2 regions of the Colwellia sp. NW0002-52-1 genome follow, and region 1 is predicted to be linked to the other one. Evidence: riboswitches for the same ligand, from Rfam matches in the RefSeq annotation. Region 1 holds a riboswitch; the other holds the start of a gene.

Region 1 (7,784 bases):
ATAGAGTGTTGTAGCACTTGTTCAATATTTACTTGCGGGTAGCTAGTTTCGGCCAATTCGAATGGATTGTTTATGCTGCATATCTCTAAAAACTGTTGTGGCCAGCTGTCTTGAGCAATGGTCGTTAATGGTCTTGACCATACTTCATAAAAGCCTGTTAACGGTTTTTTCTGGCCGTATTGCTTTTTTATTTCTGCTAAATCAATTAAAAACTTATTAGCTACCTGTTCTGCTTGTTCACTATGACCTGATAGCTTGCCAAATAAGCGTAGCTCTTGAGCCACTTCAGCAAAGCTATCGGGTTGCGAATACACTATTTTGAAACCTAGCTGTTTTAGACGCGCTAAATCATCACTAGGGCTACCACTTTCCCAAGCAATAATTACGTCAGGTTGTAACTCAATAACACGCTCTAACTGAATGCGCATTGAGCTGCCTATTCTTGGGATTTTTTTCGCAGCTAACGGGTAATCGGCATATTCAGTGGTGGCAATAATTTGTTCACCTGCGCCAATATCAAATAGCATTTCAACAATATGCGGAGCAAGCGCAATTATTTTAGGTTTAGTTGTTTCAATCTTGGCTTTAACGGCATTATTACTGCTATAAGCCTTTACGCTAGCTAGGGCTAAAATACAGATAATTGCCAAATTGAACACATGTGTTAATTTCATAAAATTCCATCTTATCATTGCTGATGTCGCTGTTAGTTAAATTACCAGTCGATACCTTTTTGTGCTTTTATACCGTTATCAAAGGCATGTTTAAGCGGTTGAACCTCGCTAACGGTATCGGCAAGCTCAATAATGCTGCGATGACATGCGCGACCGGTAATAATAACATGTTGCATAGCTGGGCGGTTTACTATGGCTTCAATAACTTCGTCTAAATCAAGGTATTTGTATGACAGCATGTAGGTTAATTCATCAAGCAAAACCACATCAACGCTTTCATCTTGTAACAGTCGTTTAGCTTCTTGCCAAACTTTTGTGGCAGCGGCAATATCTTTAGATTTATCTTGTGTGTCCCAAGTAAAGCCGGTTGCCATGACATGAAATTCAACACCATTATTTTCTAATAGATTACGTTCACCACAGGCCCAATCGCCTTTAATAAACTGTAATGCTGCTGCTTTATAACCATGACCTACGGCGCGCGCTAACGTACCAAATCCTGAGGTAGACTTACCTTTACCATTGCCGGTAATTACAATTAATAAACCACGTTCTTCTTGAGCTGAATCAATGCGAGCATCAACTTTTTCTTTAATACGTTGCATACGAGCTTGGTGTTTTTGTGTTTTATCTGTTTCTGTTGTCATGAGAGTTATCCTGTTTTACGCGTGCGATACATAATCGCTAAAAAGAAAATACTGCCGATGGCTGAGGTAATGATACCAATGGGGATTTCAACATTACTGAACGCACTGCGCGCTGCAACATCAACCCAAACTAAAAAACAGCCGCCAACCAGTGCTGAACCAATAATGAGTGGCATAGTTGTAACGCCGACTAATTGCCTAACAATGTGCGGGATCATCAAGCCTACAAAACCAATGCCGCCGCAGTAAGCTACTATCGTTGCGGTAACTGCCGCACACAAAGCTAATAATATTAAACGGAGTTTATCAATGTTTACGCCAAGGCTTGCTGCGCTTTCATCGCCAAGTAATAAAGCGTCAATTTGTCGATGTAAGGCAAAAATGGTTAACAAGGTGATCAGCACAATAGCGCCAATCAAATAAAAGTGGAACATTTCAACGCGAGCTAAGCTACCCATAAGCCAAAAAATAACACGATTGGTCGCAAAAGGATCACCAAGGTAAAGGATAAAGTGGCTAATTGAGCCTAGCATGAAAGAAACGGCGACACCTGTGAGTAATAAATGATTCATATTACGTAACAAGGTTGCTATGCCAAAAACAATAACGACGGAAAACAACGCACCAAGAAAAGCCGCTAGCGGTAAGGCAAGAGATTGTTGATCATTAAAAGCAAATGTAGCAATAGTTGCGCCTAAGCCAGCGCCGGAAATTATGCCAAATAAATAGGGATCGGCGAGTGGATTGCGCGTTACATTTTGCAAAATAGCACCTGCACAAGCTAAGCCCATGCCGGCAACTAAGCCGACTAAAACGCGTGGAATACGTATTTGCCAAATTACCATATCGTGTATAGGTGAAATACATTCATACAGAACACATTGAAGTATATCGTCACCAGTAATGGCTGCTGGTCCAAAGGTAATTGACGTAATAATAGAGAGAAGGGTGAAAATAATTAGGCCTGAAAAAACCCAAGTATTTTTACTTTTTATTGCACTAATAGTACTTAGAATATTTCCTAGATTAGTACTCAAGACAATTCACCTTCATTGTTAGCCGGGTTATCCGGGTTATCGGGTTTATTAGCCAACGGTATATTGCTTGCAGTTTGTGAAGCTGGATAAAAATATACCCTCGGCACTCCACAATGTTGAGCGTCGTCTCGATAGCAAGGTAAGCCAAAAACTTTGGTGAGTAATTCAGGCTTTAATACTTTATCTACGCTGTTGTCGCTAACTAATTGGCCTTTATCTAACAAAAGCAACCTATTACAGTAATGTGCGGCAAGGTTAAGGTCATGTATTGTCATAATAACCGTAATGTTTAACGCCTTAACTAATTGTAATATTTGATGTTGATAGTAAATATCTAAATGATTAGTTGGTTCATCTAGAACTAATACTTTTGCTTTTTGCACTAAGGCTTTGGCAATTAAAACCCGTTGTTGTTCACCACCCGATAAGGTATTGAAAAACTTAGCTTGGCTGTTGGCTAAACCCACTTTTTCAAGCGCGCTAATAATACTTTTTTTATCAGTGTCGCTATCGCGAGCAAACAGGGTTTTATAGGGTAACAGGCCCATGCGAACCACGTCATAAACTTTTAAATCAAATATAGGTGGGGAATTTTGTATCACTAAAGCAAATGTTTGTGCTAATTCATTAGGCTTGTATTGAGACAGTGCCTTATTTTTTAGCTTGATAGTGCCTTGCCAATTCTTGTAATGGTTTAGTAAGCACTTTAATAAGGTTGTTTTACCTGCGCCATTAGGACCGATAATGCCAATAATATCGCCGCTATTAACGTCAAATGAAATGTTCTTGATAATAAATTGTTTATCAACAGACCAAGATAATGATGCCACACTGAGTAATTTTGCCATTACAAGCAGCCCTGAGTGTTAAAAACTAAGGCGGTGCTTTTTAACATACTGTAAAAGTAGAGTATTTTCATTACTGCCTAAAAGTGAAAGCAAATTGATGAATTTAAATAAATATTAAATAAATTAAGGCGTGACAATAATAGGAAACAAGTGTCTTGTAGACAGTGTAACTCACGTGTATTCCCGCACGGCGTTATTAGTTTTATTCAAATAGTGTTATTTAAACATGTTGATACTAGGTGTCCTGACTTATAACTTTTAAAGAAAAGCTACTTACAGTTGCGGGTACAGTCGCGGCATTAAACCGTGTTCCCTATAAATTAGCCAAAAGTAATTAGCATGCTTGGCTAAAGTATCGTTTGTTAAGCGGGAGATTTTACGGTTAAGTACAGCGCTTTACAATGAAAACCTGTGACTGTCTTGAATTGCGATAAATTTAATAAAAAAGGAGCCGAAGCTCCTTTCAATTTATCGTGTTAAGTTATGGTATAAATTAAGCGATATTACCAAATTTTAACGCGATTCTCAGGTGCAATATACATAGCGTCACCTTCTTTAACATCAAATGCACGATAGAACTCAGGCATGTTTGATAAAGAACCTAAAGCACGGAACTCAGCAGGAGAGTGTGGGTCGGTGGCAACGCGGTTACGTAAAGACTTTTCAACCATTTTTCCACGCCATACTTGAGCAAAGCCCATAAAGAAACGTTGATCACCCGTTAAACCATCAATTACTGGCGCAGGTTTGCCATTTAACGAGGCTTTGTAGGCTTTATAAGCAATAGAAACACCAGATAAGTCACCAATGTTCTCGCCTAATGTAAGTTCACCATTAACGTTTAAATCGTCAAATACGGCATAGTCATTATATTGAGCTACTAAGTTATCTGTGCGTACTTTAAAGGCTGCTAAATCATCTTCAGTCCACCAATTACGCATATTGCCATCACCATCATATTTACTGCCTTGGTCGTCAAAACCGTGGCCCATTTCATGACCAATAACTGCGCCAATACCACCGTAGTTAACCGCATCGTCTGCAGCTAAGTTAAAAAATGGTGGTTGTAAAATAGCCGCTGGAAATACAATTTCATTTTTGGTTGGGTTGTAGTATGCATTTACTGTTTGTGGTGTCATGCCCCATTCTTGACGATCAATTGGGCCGCCTAGTTTAGCCACTTCTTTATTATGAGCAACAGTACCAGAGCGAATTTTGTTGCCGACTAAGTCGTCACTTTTGATAACTAATGCAGAGTAATCTTCCCATTTATCTGGGTAACCTATTTTAGGATCAAAGCTCGCTAATTTAACATGTGCTGCTTTTTTAGTAGCGTCTGACATCCACTCAAGATCATCAATACTAGCGCCATAAGCACCACGCAAGTTTTCAACTAACTCTGTCATACGCACTTTCGCTTCAGGTTTAAAGTGGCGGCCAACATAAACTTTACCAATAACTTCACCTAAGTTGCTATTTACCACGGCAACACCGCGTTTCCATGCTGGACGTTGCTCTTCACGACCACTTAATTGCTTTGAGTAAAAGTCAAAGTTCTCATCATTCAAGGCCGTGGTAAGTGAATTAGCAAAATTACTTAGTGTGTGAAAAGTTAAGTAAGTTTGCCAATCGGCTAAAGAAGTTGCTGCGAAAGTTTCACCAAAACCTTTAACAAACGAAGGTTGGTTAATAATAAGATCTTTTTGAGCAGGAACGCCTTGTGCTTCAAGAAATGCAGTCCAGTTAAAGGCATCAGTAACTGTGTTTAACTCGCTAACATCAAATTTGTTATAACGCTTGGTGCTATCTCTAGATTCAACTTTTGTCCAATGAAAGCCTGCTAACTTTGTTTCAAGCGCCATAATAGTTTGTGCAGCTGCTTTACCATCTTTTAAACCCGCTAAGTTGAACATGTTTTCAATGTGAGCAACATAACCTGCACGCAATTGTTTAAAGCGCTCTGTATCGTTGAAATAGTAGTCTTTATCAGGTAGGCCTAGACCGTTCTGCCAAACATGAGTGGCGTAGCGAGTTGAATCTTTAGCATCTACACTGATGTAAAATGCTAATGGGGTATTTATACCAATTTTTTGATTTTCACCAAAAAATGTCGCTAGTTCAGTTTTATTTTTAAGGTTATTGATTTGATCAAATATCGGTTGAATTGGCGCAGTGCCTAAAGCATTGCGGGCTTCTTCATCCATAAATGAACGAAATAAGTCAGCAACTTTTTGCTCATCGCTGCCCATTTTTAAGTTTTTAGTCGCGGCTAACTCTTCAATAATGGCTTTTACGCTATCGTCAGCTTCATCGCGTAAGTCGTAAAATGAACCAATTGAGGTTTTGTCGCCAGGAATTTCGTTCTTATTTAACCAGGCACCATTAACGTAGCGGTAAAAGTTATCTTGTGGACGAACAGAAAGGTCCATATTGGCTTTATCTATACCAGAAGCTAATGCCGTTTTTTGCATTACTGGGGCTTCAACTGCTGCTTTTGGAGAGGTGGTTTCATTACAACCAGCAATGAACAGTAAAGATGTGCAAACGGCACTTGTTAATATTTTCTTCATTCAATACTCACTATTTAATTGGTAAGAATGCTCAGAATGTTGCAGAGCTTTTATGTAAAGTAGCCGATATTAAAGGCTATTAAGCTGATTTACTAGAATAAGTTTGTTATTTTTTAACAAGTTGTTAACTTGTAATGTAGTTTTAAATTTACAGCGACAAAAAATATGAGTAACCGAGATGTTTTACGTCATTACTTTGTCGTGGCTTGGTTATATCTTGTCGTCGTTCTTTATCAGTAGCGAAAACCGAAAAAATTTATTTAGTGCGTATTTCTCTAAAAGACAGAAAGTTACTAAAGTCAGCAGATATATTTTAAAGAGCTGTGTTATTATTTTAGGTTATTAGTTTGGGTATTATTGCCATTATCAATTAAGAAAGAGTTCATGTTTCAGCCAGTTAGTGTTTATATCGGCTTAAAATATAGTCGTAGCAGCCAAGGAAAAGGGTTTATCTCCTTTATTACATTCTTCTCAATTATTGGCATTGTGCTAGGTGTTGCTTCTTTGATCACCGTAGTTTCTGTTATGGATGGTTTAGAGCAGGAACAAAAAAGGCGTGTGTTGGGGTTAGTGCCGCATGTATTAATGTCAACAGATCAGAGACATATCGATAATTGGCGCGACTTACAGCGCGGTATAGTTACCTTGCCTGAGGTCATTCAAGTAACCCCTTTTCAAGAAAGCGAAGCATTAATTCAGTCTAAAACTGCATTACAAGGTGTTTTAGTACATGGCATTATGCCTGAGTTTGAACAGCACAATATTATTAACAGCTCTATGGAATATGGCCAACTATCGAAGCTAGATAAGCAGCCCTTTAGTATAGTTTTGGGGCAAGCATTAGCCCGAAAGTTAAATGTTAGTTTAGGCAATACTGTGCGACTAACATTACCGAATAAAACCATATTTACTCCTATGGGGCGGGTGCCAGTTCATCGTACTTTTACCGTGGTTGGTATTTTTAATGTCGGCTCGCAAGTAGATGAAGCCATGGTTTTTATTGAAATTAAAGATGGTGCTAAGTTGCATCGAAATAAAAGTGATGGAGTCAACCAACTGAGACTTTATTTAGATGATGCCTTTAAAGCTGAACATCTAATATCGCAGTTATCGCTAAAGTATCCGAACTTTAAATTTGTCAGTTGGCAAGAGAGTCAGGGCGCTTTATTTGCCGCGGTGAGTATGGAAAAAAATATGATGTGGCTGATGCTCAGTCTTATTATTGCCGTTGCTGCTTTTAATATTGTTTCTGCCCTTGTGATGGTGGTTATTGATAAACAAGGCGAGATCAGTATTTTACAAACCTTAGGCTTAGACCGAAGTGGCATTGTTAAAATATTTATCACCCAAGGATTAACAAACGGCATTTTTGGCGTTATTTTGGGAGTAACACTCGGCGTAATATTAACCTTAAATTTAAATACCTTATTTAGCTTGTTGGGTGTCAACCTCTTAGGTGCAGGACAAGAGCTACCTGTGGCAATAAACCCGATGGATATATTAATTATAGTTTCCTCTGCGCTGGTTATGAGCTTTTTAGCCACCCTTTATCCTGCTTATCGCGCGGCACAAACACAGCCTGCAGAGGTGCTTAGAAATGAATAGTAAAATGGACAATGAATTGAATAGCGAATTGAACAGTGAATTGAATAGTGAGTTGAATGATCAGATGAATAAAAACCACAATCAAGCTTCACAAAAACCTGAGCTTGCACTCGGACTAGAGTGTCGCCAACTCAGTAAATCTTACCAACAAGGTCCTGTAACGACCCAAGTATTATCTAATCTAAATTTAGCAGTTAAAGCCGGAGAGTTAGTTGCAATTGTTGGTAGTTCCGGCTGTGGTAAAAGTACCTTTTTGCATTTAGCTGGCGCTTTAGATACCCCAAGTTCAGGCGAAGTTTTTATTAACGGTGTTAACATTCATCAGTTGTCTGAAAAGCAGCGAGCAAAATTTAGAAATCAACACATTGGCTTTATTTATCAGTTTCATCATTTAATGATGGAG
Region 2 (7,784 bases), on a different contig from region 1:
GAGGTAATAACGAGCCTTGAACAAGCCAAATCAGTGGCCCAAGCCTTTGCACAATTTACTTCAGCATTAAGTGACTTTGACAGCAAAAAACTAGCGGAAATTATTCCAAATTTTCATGATCTAACCAGCCGAATTAGCCAGTTAGAACAAGCGATAAAATCTACATCTGCGCCATTGTTAATATCTGCTAAAGCTGAGATTGAGTTTATTCAATCTCAAAGTGCATTTATTGAAGAAATCATCAAAGCCACTGAAACCTTGCCTTTACACGTTACTCATAACGACACCAAAATTAATAATTTATTATTTAGTCAAATAACCAAAAAACCTATTGCGGTGATTGATTTAGACACCTGTATGCCTGGCTATTTAATGCATGACTTTGGTGACATGGTGCGTACTTGCTGCGTATCAATCGCAGAAGATAGTACTGAATTAGATAACATGGTGATAGATTTTGACATGCTCAAAGTATTAACCCAAGGTTACCTTAACGGTTTTAATGGTGTGTTAAGCACAGCAGAACAAAACAGTTTATTATTGGGCATAAAATTAATGCCTTTTATGCTCAGTATTCGGTTTTTAACTGATTTTTTAACTGGCGATACGTACTTTAAAACCCATTACGCGAAACACAATGTAGACCGAGCAAAAAACCAACTACATTTGTACAGACTATTTTGTCAGCATGACGCTCTGATAACTGAAATAGTATTGCAAGACAGCGTTGTAATTTAAAAATTATTCAGGTGCTTTCGACGGCAAGGCTAGCGTTAGTTGCTTACTGAGAACAACCTCAATAAAACCAACCCCTTGTTATTTTAAAATATTTCGTTAAAGTGTGGCTTAAAAAAACTAACGAACAATCAACATCGTTAATAAAAATAATAAAAATCCGTGGTGTGTAGTAAATGAGTCGTAGCAGTAAAGGTTTCACTTTAATTGAATTAGTTGTTGTTATTGTAATAATTGGCATATTAGCAGCCACCGTATTACCCAAATTCATCAGTTTATCAAAAGAAGCTAAAATATCGGTATTAACTCAATTTAGTGTTAGCGTACAAGCAGCTAATCGTTTGATATTCATTAAGTCTAAATTGCCAAGCTATGTTACATTTCCTGTAAGTGGACGACCTGACTTAGTCGATATTGATATGGACAATAACGGCTCGATTGACCTTAATGGTGTTGATTTAAGGCTATTACACTCTTATATCGATAATCATGAAGTTTATAAACAAATTCAAGTGTCTGAACAGTTTGAACTCTCAGGTAGAAAAATCTTTGAAGAGCAAGGCGCTAATTTTGTTTTTGTAGGCTATGACAGCAATGAAAATAATCAAGTAAGCGATGATAATTGCTACTTTAGATATACCCAAGCCGCATCAGAAGATATAGGCCCGAAATACGATATTATTTCTACTGGATGTTAATTTAGTTAAAGGAAAACACTTACAATTGTGTTTATTCCTTAACTACCACCTCATTAATTAATAGAAAGAGTATTTATAAGGTCTATAAAATACTCATAAGTGTAAATTCTGCAAGCACTAAAGCGGCAACCTAATTCGCCTTAAGATTAATAATGCTAACTGTTGACAAGCCATAGTAATGGGGTCAGAATTGCCGCTCAAAATTGCTTAGGTGCTCGATATTTATACGTTAACAACGTTAAAAATAAAGAGATAATCGGGAAGTTAGTGACATGCTTTAATGCATAATTCTAACGCTGCCCCCGCAACGGTAATACTTTGTTTTACAAAGTTAAGCCCGGAGACCGGCCTAAACAACATAGAATTATTTGCAGTGCGGTGGGCGCTTCGGAAATATATCGACATTAGCAAGAGTTTTGCTAAATTGTCTGTTGCCTTCCGTACGCCCCTCAAAAACTTTTGAGGTGTTCATGTTCTCTCGTTTACGATATTTATTTATAACTACCTTTGTGGCATCACCGGTTTTTGCACAAGTAGAAACACCTTTAAATCAAGATCTTGAAGTTATTGAAGTGGTGAACGAACAGAGTTTCAATTCTCCTAATTATCAGGTTTTACAACGAGAAAGTTTCGTTCATACATCGCAAACGCTGGCCGATATTTTACAAAAAGTTAATGGCATTCAAATTCGTCAAATAAGTGGCATTGGCAATCCTGTATCTGTCTCTATTCGTGGCTCAAGCAGCAAGCAAATTCAACTCTATATCGATGGCCAATTAATTAATGACAGTCAATTTGGTGGTTTCGATTTAAACCAAATACCAACCGAGCAAATTCAAAGCATTGAAATTAGTAAAAACCAAGCTATTGGCACCGGCGCAACCCCCATTGGTGGCGTTATTCGCATTAACACCTATAGCCCAACTCAAGACACGGCTAAATTAACCCTTGCCACTGGTTCATTTGGTTATAGCGAAGCTAACCTATTATTTAATAAAGTATTTAAGACTCAAAGCCTTTCATTTGGTGGCCATTATATAAATAGTGATAATGACTACGATTTTCTGGTACCTCAAAGCTTTGAAGACAGCACAAAATCAGCAGAGCAGGCATTAAGAAATAATGAGTTCACTAAAAAAACATTTTTCATTAATGACATTATTCAGCTAGGCCAGCATCAAATTAGGTTGAATGTACAATATAATGAGCAAGACAAGTCACTGCCTAACTACCGTAATAATTCTCCAGAAAACAGTTCAGAATTAAGCTCAGACAGCACTCGCTACAGTTATCAGCATCATTGGTTAAGCAGCTTATCTTTGTTAGATTCGATCGAATTAGAAGCTTATGCTGAAGACAAAAACGAGCGTTATATTTCAAGCCCTGACTCTGTTATGTTCGATATCAGTGATTACGAAACTAAAAAATACCATGTTGGATTAAAACCTTTAATGACTTGGCAAGATTTTAACTTCACGCCCTTTATCAGTTTTAATAAACAAGACTTTACATCTATCAGCCAACATAATGGCCAGCCAACTCAATGCAATGGTATTGGCTCATGTGATATTTCAGCAGAGCAACAACAAACCAACATAGGCTCTCGCTTAGAATGGCAACCTACTTCATTACCATTAGAAGCCTATATTTTGATCAGTAATTTACATGAGAAAAACGTAAACTCTGCACTTAATCAACCAGAGGCCGAGAAGCTGAGAAATGATGAAAATTATTTAACCACCGAATTAGGTTTAAGCGTTAAACAAGAGCGTTTTAAAATTACCGCTAATGTTAGTGACGGAGTACGAACGCCAACCCTATACGAGCTTTTTGGTGATCGTGGCTCTTTCAAAGGCAATGATGATTTATTACCTGAAGAAGCGGTTACGTTCTCACTTGGTGGGCAATATCAGCATAAAGCCTTATCTATATCCTCTTCCATTTATCATCAAACATTAGAAAACTCTATTGTTGCCATTTTTAACTCAAGTAATGTTGGCAGTTATAGAAATGTTAGCGATGCCGATTTAATGGGCTTTGAAGCACAACTGAATTATCAATTATTTACTCCGTTGTCTTTATCTTTTCAAGTGAACTTGATTGACAGTGAAATGCAATCTGAATTTGTCGCATTTGATCAGAATAAGTTACCGGGCATTTACCATCAGCAATACAGTGCCTCACTAAAATATCAAGTCAATAAAGCATGGCAGTTATCATTTAAAACTAGCCTAGACAAAGACTTGTACTTCAACCTTATTAACAGATTTCAAAATGACAACAGTAACTTGGGCAATGGCAATCCAGCCGACCGCACAGTGTCTGACCTATTGGTTTATTGGAAAGAAGGTAAACATCGCGTGACTTTCAGTGCCAACAACTTATTCAATGATAAATATCAAGATCTTGCTAACAGAGCATCACAAGGTCGAAGTTTCCAAATTAAATACACAATCGAGGGATTATAAATGTTAACAACTTTTAAAAGACAAATGTTGCCACTAAGTTTAGCCATAGGTACAACAATACTTGCTGGCTGTGGTGGCGGTTCAGGTAGCAATAATGCGCCACTTGTAACAGGTGATACTAGCCCTGTTGTTGAAGAAAACACAACGTTGGTGAGCAGTTATAATGCTACTGATGGCGATGGTGATGCTATTACATTATCGCTAGGTGGTAGCTCAAGTGCTTTATTTACCATTACACAAGCAGGTGAACTTAGCTTTGTATCAGCTCCAGATTTCGAAAATGGCGATGTTGGCCCTTTTTCTGTAACCGTTATTGCTACAGATGACAGCAGTAAAAACCTGACCGGTGAATTGAGTATTCAAGTAACCGTAGGTGATGTTAAAGACACTCCTTCGTTTGCCGTAGTACAAACAGTTGCACCTGATTATTCAGGCTCAGAAGTTGTTACATTAGATCCTGAAACTGAAATAGTAACTAAAGGTTACTATATTAAAGATGGCTCAGATTACACTGTTCGTAGTTACAACAAAGACGTTTTTCATATCGGTCGATTCTTCATTGACACAATAGCAAAATACAATGCCGATGCACTTGATACTGAAGTTTGGAGCTATACTACGCAAGATACTGGCGACTCTACTTCACGTAACCCATACGATATTGTTTCGCTAAGCGACACTAAAGCTTACATTTTACGCTATGGCTCAAGTAAAGTATGGATTGTAAACCCACAAGCAACAACCGCTGACAACTTTAAAATTGGCGAATTAGATCTTGATTCTTATATTGCAGAAGACAACAGTAACGGTACGCCAAACCCTTCAGCCGGCACAATTGTTGATGGTAAACTCTTTATTACCTTACAACGTTTGAACGACGCTTATTCGCCAAATACCGCTTACATTGCTGTTTTTGACACTGAAACTGATCTAGAAATAGAAACTAACGCTAATGCTGATGACACTGTTATGGGTATTCCTTTAGTTGGCTTAAATCCACTAAATGGCAGTATTGTTAATAAAGATGGTGTTGTTTATGTTACTACACGTAATTCATACAGCGATACTGACTTAACGTTAAGCCGAGTTGAAGCAATAACGGCAAGTGATTACAGCTTACGTACCGTGTTAACGGCTGATGATATTGCTGAGAACACTAGCGCATTTATTGGCTCAAGTGCCATCGTTTCAGCAACAAAAGGTTACTTAGTTGCTGAAGAAACATTTTTCTCGCCATACCGCGTACTTTCTACGGTTTATAGCTTTAACCCTACTACAGGTGTTATTGCTGATGCTGCAATAGCTGAAACAGGTGAAGAGCAAATTAGCCATATTAGCTTAGATGCTGCGAACTTTCTTTGGATCAGTGTTAGCAACCCAACTAATCCAGGTGTTGACGTTGTAAATACTGAAACAGACGTAAAAGAGCTACCTAGATTTGCAACTGAATTAAACCCAACGGCAATTGCGTTTATCGAATAACAAATACGATTTACAATAACTTTGCCAATAAAAAACCGCTTTTTAGCGGTTTTTTTATCTCTAATTTATCAGTTCATTTCAAGGCACGGTTTGGCGCTAGGCAATGTAATTAAGTGGTTTTCCCTTGAGCAATAATCCGTTTAATTTCAGCCATATTAAGGTGTTCATTACAAACCTTTGCTAAGCGCTCTAGTTGTATTTCTCTATGCTGAGCAATATCAATAATGGGTGCTTTAAAGTCTTTAATACCCAACCAATTAAGCACTAACTTTGTAGGCTCTGGACAATCGAAAAAACCATGTAGATAGGTCGCAATTATTTGCCCGTCATTTGAAATACAGCCATCGGCAATAGTATGCTGTTCCTTATCGTTTGATTGAGCTTGAATCTTAAGTAATGACTTACTTAACGCAGGGCCACTTGAAACACCACAATGTATTTCGTACCCCGTTAACTGACAGGCTTCATTATTAAGCCTCATGGTTGCACACACTTGGCTTAAGGTCTTCTTTGCCGTGAGCTTAGTTGTAAAGTCTAACAAACCTAAACCCGATACTTGCTCAACATGAGATTCTATATGCTCTGGGTCAAATATTTTCTTACCCAACATTTGATAACCACCGCAAATACCCATAACTTTTCCGCCATAGCGTAAGTGTTGATCAATTTCTTGCTGCCAGCCTTGTTGCTTTAAAAATGTTAAGTCAGAGGTAACATTTTTACTACCAGGTAAAATAATGAGATCAGCGCCTTGTAACGACTCCCCCATTTTTATGTATTGTAAATTAATATTGGGCTGTAAGCGCAAAGGATCAAAGTCGGTATGATTGCTCATATGCGGTAACAAAGGTACAAAAATATTTACTTGCGCTTGTGTCACTTTATTATCAAGTGCTACGGCATCTTCAGCGTCTAACGCTAGGTCATGCAAGTAAGGTAAAACACCTAATACCGGCTTACCCGTGCGCTCTTCTAACCAATCTAATCCAGACTCAAGCAGTTTTATATCGCCGCGAAAACGGTTAATAACAAAGCCTTTTACACGTGCTTGCTCTGACTTTGACAATAACGCTAGCGTTCCCACCAAATGTGCGAAAACACCGCCACGATCAATATCAGCGACTAAAATAACCGGGCAATCAACCGCTTCGGCATAGCCCATATTGGCTATATCGTTAGCTCGAAGATTAATTTCAGCAGGACTACCGGCGCCTTCTACAATCAGTACCTCGTGTTCAAGCGCTAACCTGTGATGAGACGTTAGCACAGCTTGCATCGCTACTTTTTTGTAGTCGTGATATTTACCAGCTTCCATATTAGAAAGCGCTTTACCGTGCACAATAACTTGCGCGCCAGTATCACTATTGGGCTTTAATAAAATAGGGTTAAAATCAATGCGCGCTTCAACTTTTGCCGCTATGGCTTGTAAAGCTTGTGCACGACCAATTTCACCACCGTCTTTAGTCACCGCACTATTTAGTGCCATATTCTGCGGCTTAAATGGCGCGACATTAGCACCTGCGTTCACTAATACTCGGCAAAGCCCTGCAACTAAAGTGCTTTTACCTGCATCCGACGTAGTACCTTGTACCATTAATGTTTTCAAAGTGCTGCCTTATGGCTAATATTGTTAGAAGACTTTAATGTTAAAGGCAAACCTGCCATAACAAATTCGACTTGATCAGCAACTTTAGCAATCGCTTGATGCAACCACCCTGCCTGGTCTACAAACTGGCGCGACAATTCCCCCATTGGCACAATGCCGTGCCCCACTTCATTACTGACTAAAATAATTTCAATCGCGAATGCCTGGCGGTTTTCCCCCTCAAAACTTAAACCTTGAAGGCTATTTAATAAACTAAGAAATTGCTGTTTTTCTTGCTGCCAGTAATCAATATTACCACTGTCTTGGCTTGCTTTATTATTGCTATTAGGACTTGAATTCGACTGACATAAACTGTTACTTAGCCACAAAGTTAAGCAATCAACTAAAATACAAACACCTGATGATTTATTTAATGAAGCTTCAAAGATAATCGATTCAATAGTCGCACTTAATTGCAAAGGAGCTTCTATTAATCGCCAATGCGCTGGACGCTCTGCTTGATGCTGCGCAATTCTTTGCGCCATTTCAGCATCTAGCGCTTGTGCGGTCGCAATATAAGTTACTGGCAGCGTTGACGACAGCGCATATTGCTCGGCTAATGCGCTTTTACCTGAACGTGCGCCGCCTAGAATTAACTGAATTTTATGTTTCACCATTTCAGTCATACGCCCGCCGATGTCAGGGTAAGTAGTGAGATATAAATAACCACTTCTGAAAACTGTTGCGCAGCGCCTAAACAGTCGCCGCTATAACCACCTAACTGTCGCATAAACCAGCGTTTTAAACACCATCGCG

The links. Region 1 has a riboswitch for cobalamin ahead of AC27H3_RS12355 (ABC transporter ATP-binding protein). Riboswitches for the same ligand answer to the same signal wherever they lie in the genome.
Region 2: linked by a shared signal. The riboswitch ahead of AC27H3_RS17870 (TonB-dependent receptor plug domain-containing protein) and the one ahead of AC27H3_RS12355 (ABC transporter ATP-binding protein) in region 1 are both predicted to bind cobalamin.

What each region holds. Positions count from the first base shown of each region.
Region 1 is NZ_BAAJLU010000012.1:21,893-29,676, reverse strand. It holds gene AC27H3_RS12370 (cobalamin-binding protein) at 1-674, opposite strand, end outside; gene cobO (cob(I)yrinic acid a,c-diamide adenosyltransferase) at 716-1,321, opposite strand; gene AC27H3_RS12360 (FecCD family ABC transporter permease) at 1,327-2,358, opposite strand; gene AC27H3_RS12355 (ABC transporter ATP-binding protein) at 2,355-3,206, opposite strand; cobalamin riboswitch at 3,424-3,573, opposite strand; gene AC27H3_RS12350 (M13 family metallopeptidase) at 3,710-5,776, opposite strand; gene AC27H3_RS12345 (lipoprotein-releasing ABC transporter permease subunit) at 6,161-7,381, shown strand; gene lolD (lipoprotein-releasing ABC transporter ATP-binding protein LolD) at 7,446-7,784, shown strand, end outside.
Region 2 is NZ_BAAJLU010000038.1:570-8,353, forward strand. It holds gene AC27H3_RS17860 (phosphotransferase enzyme family protein) at 1-738, shown strand, start outside; gene AC27H3_RS17865 (prepilin-type N-terminal cleavage/methylation domain-containing protein) at 912-1,433, shown strand; cobalamin riboswitch at 1,626-1,800, shown strand; gene AC27H3_RS17870 (TonB-dependent receptor plug domain-containing protein) at 1,904-3,901, shown strand; gene AC27H3_RS17875 (cadherin repeat domain-containing protein) at 3,902-5,383, shown strand; gene AC27H3_RS17880 (cobyric acid synthase) at 5,493-6,989, opposite strand; gene cobU (bifunctional adenosylcobinamide kinase/adenosylcobinamide-phosphate guanylyltransferase) at 6,986-7,654, opposite strand; gene AC27H3_RS17890 (adenosylcobinamide-GDP ribazoletransferase) at 7,651-7,784, opposite strand, start outside.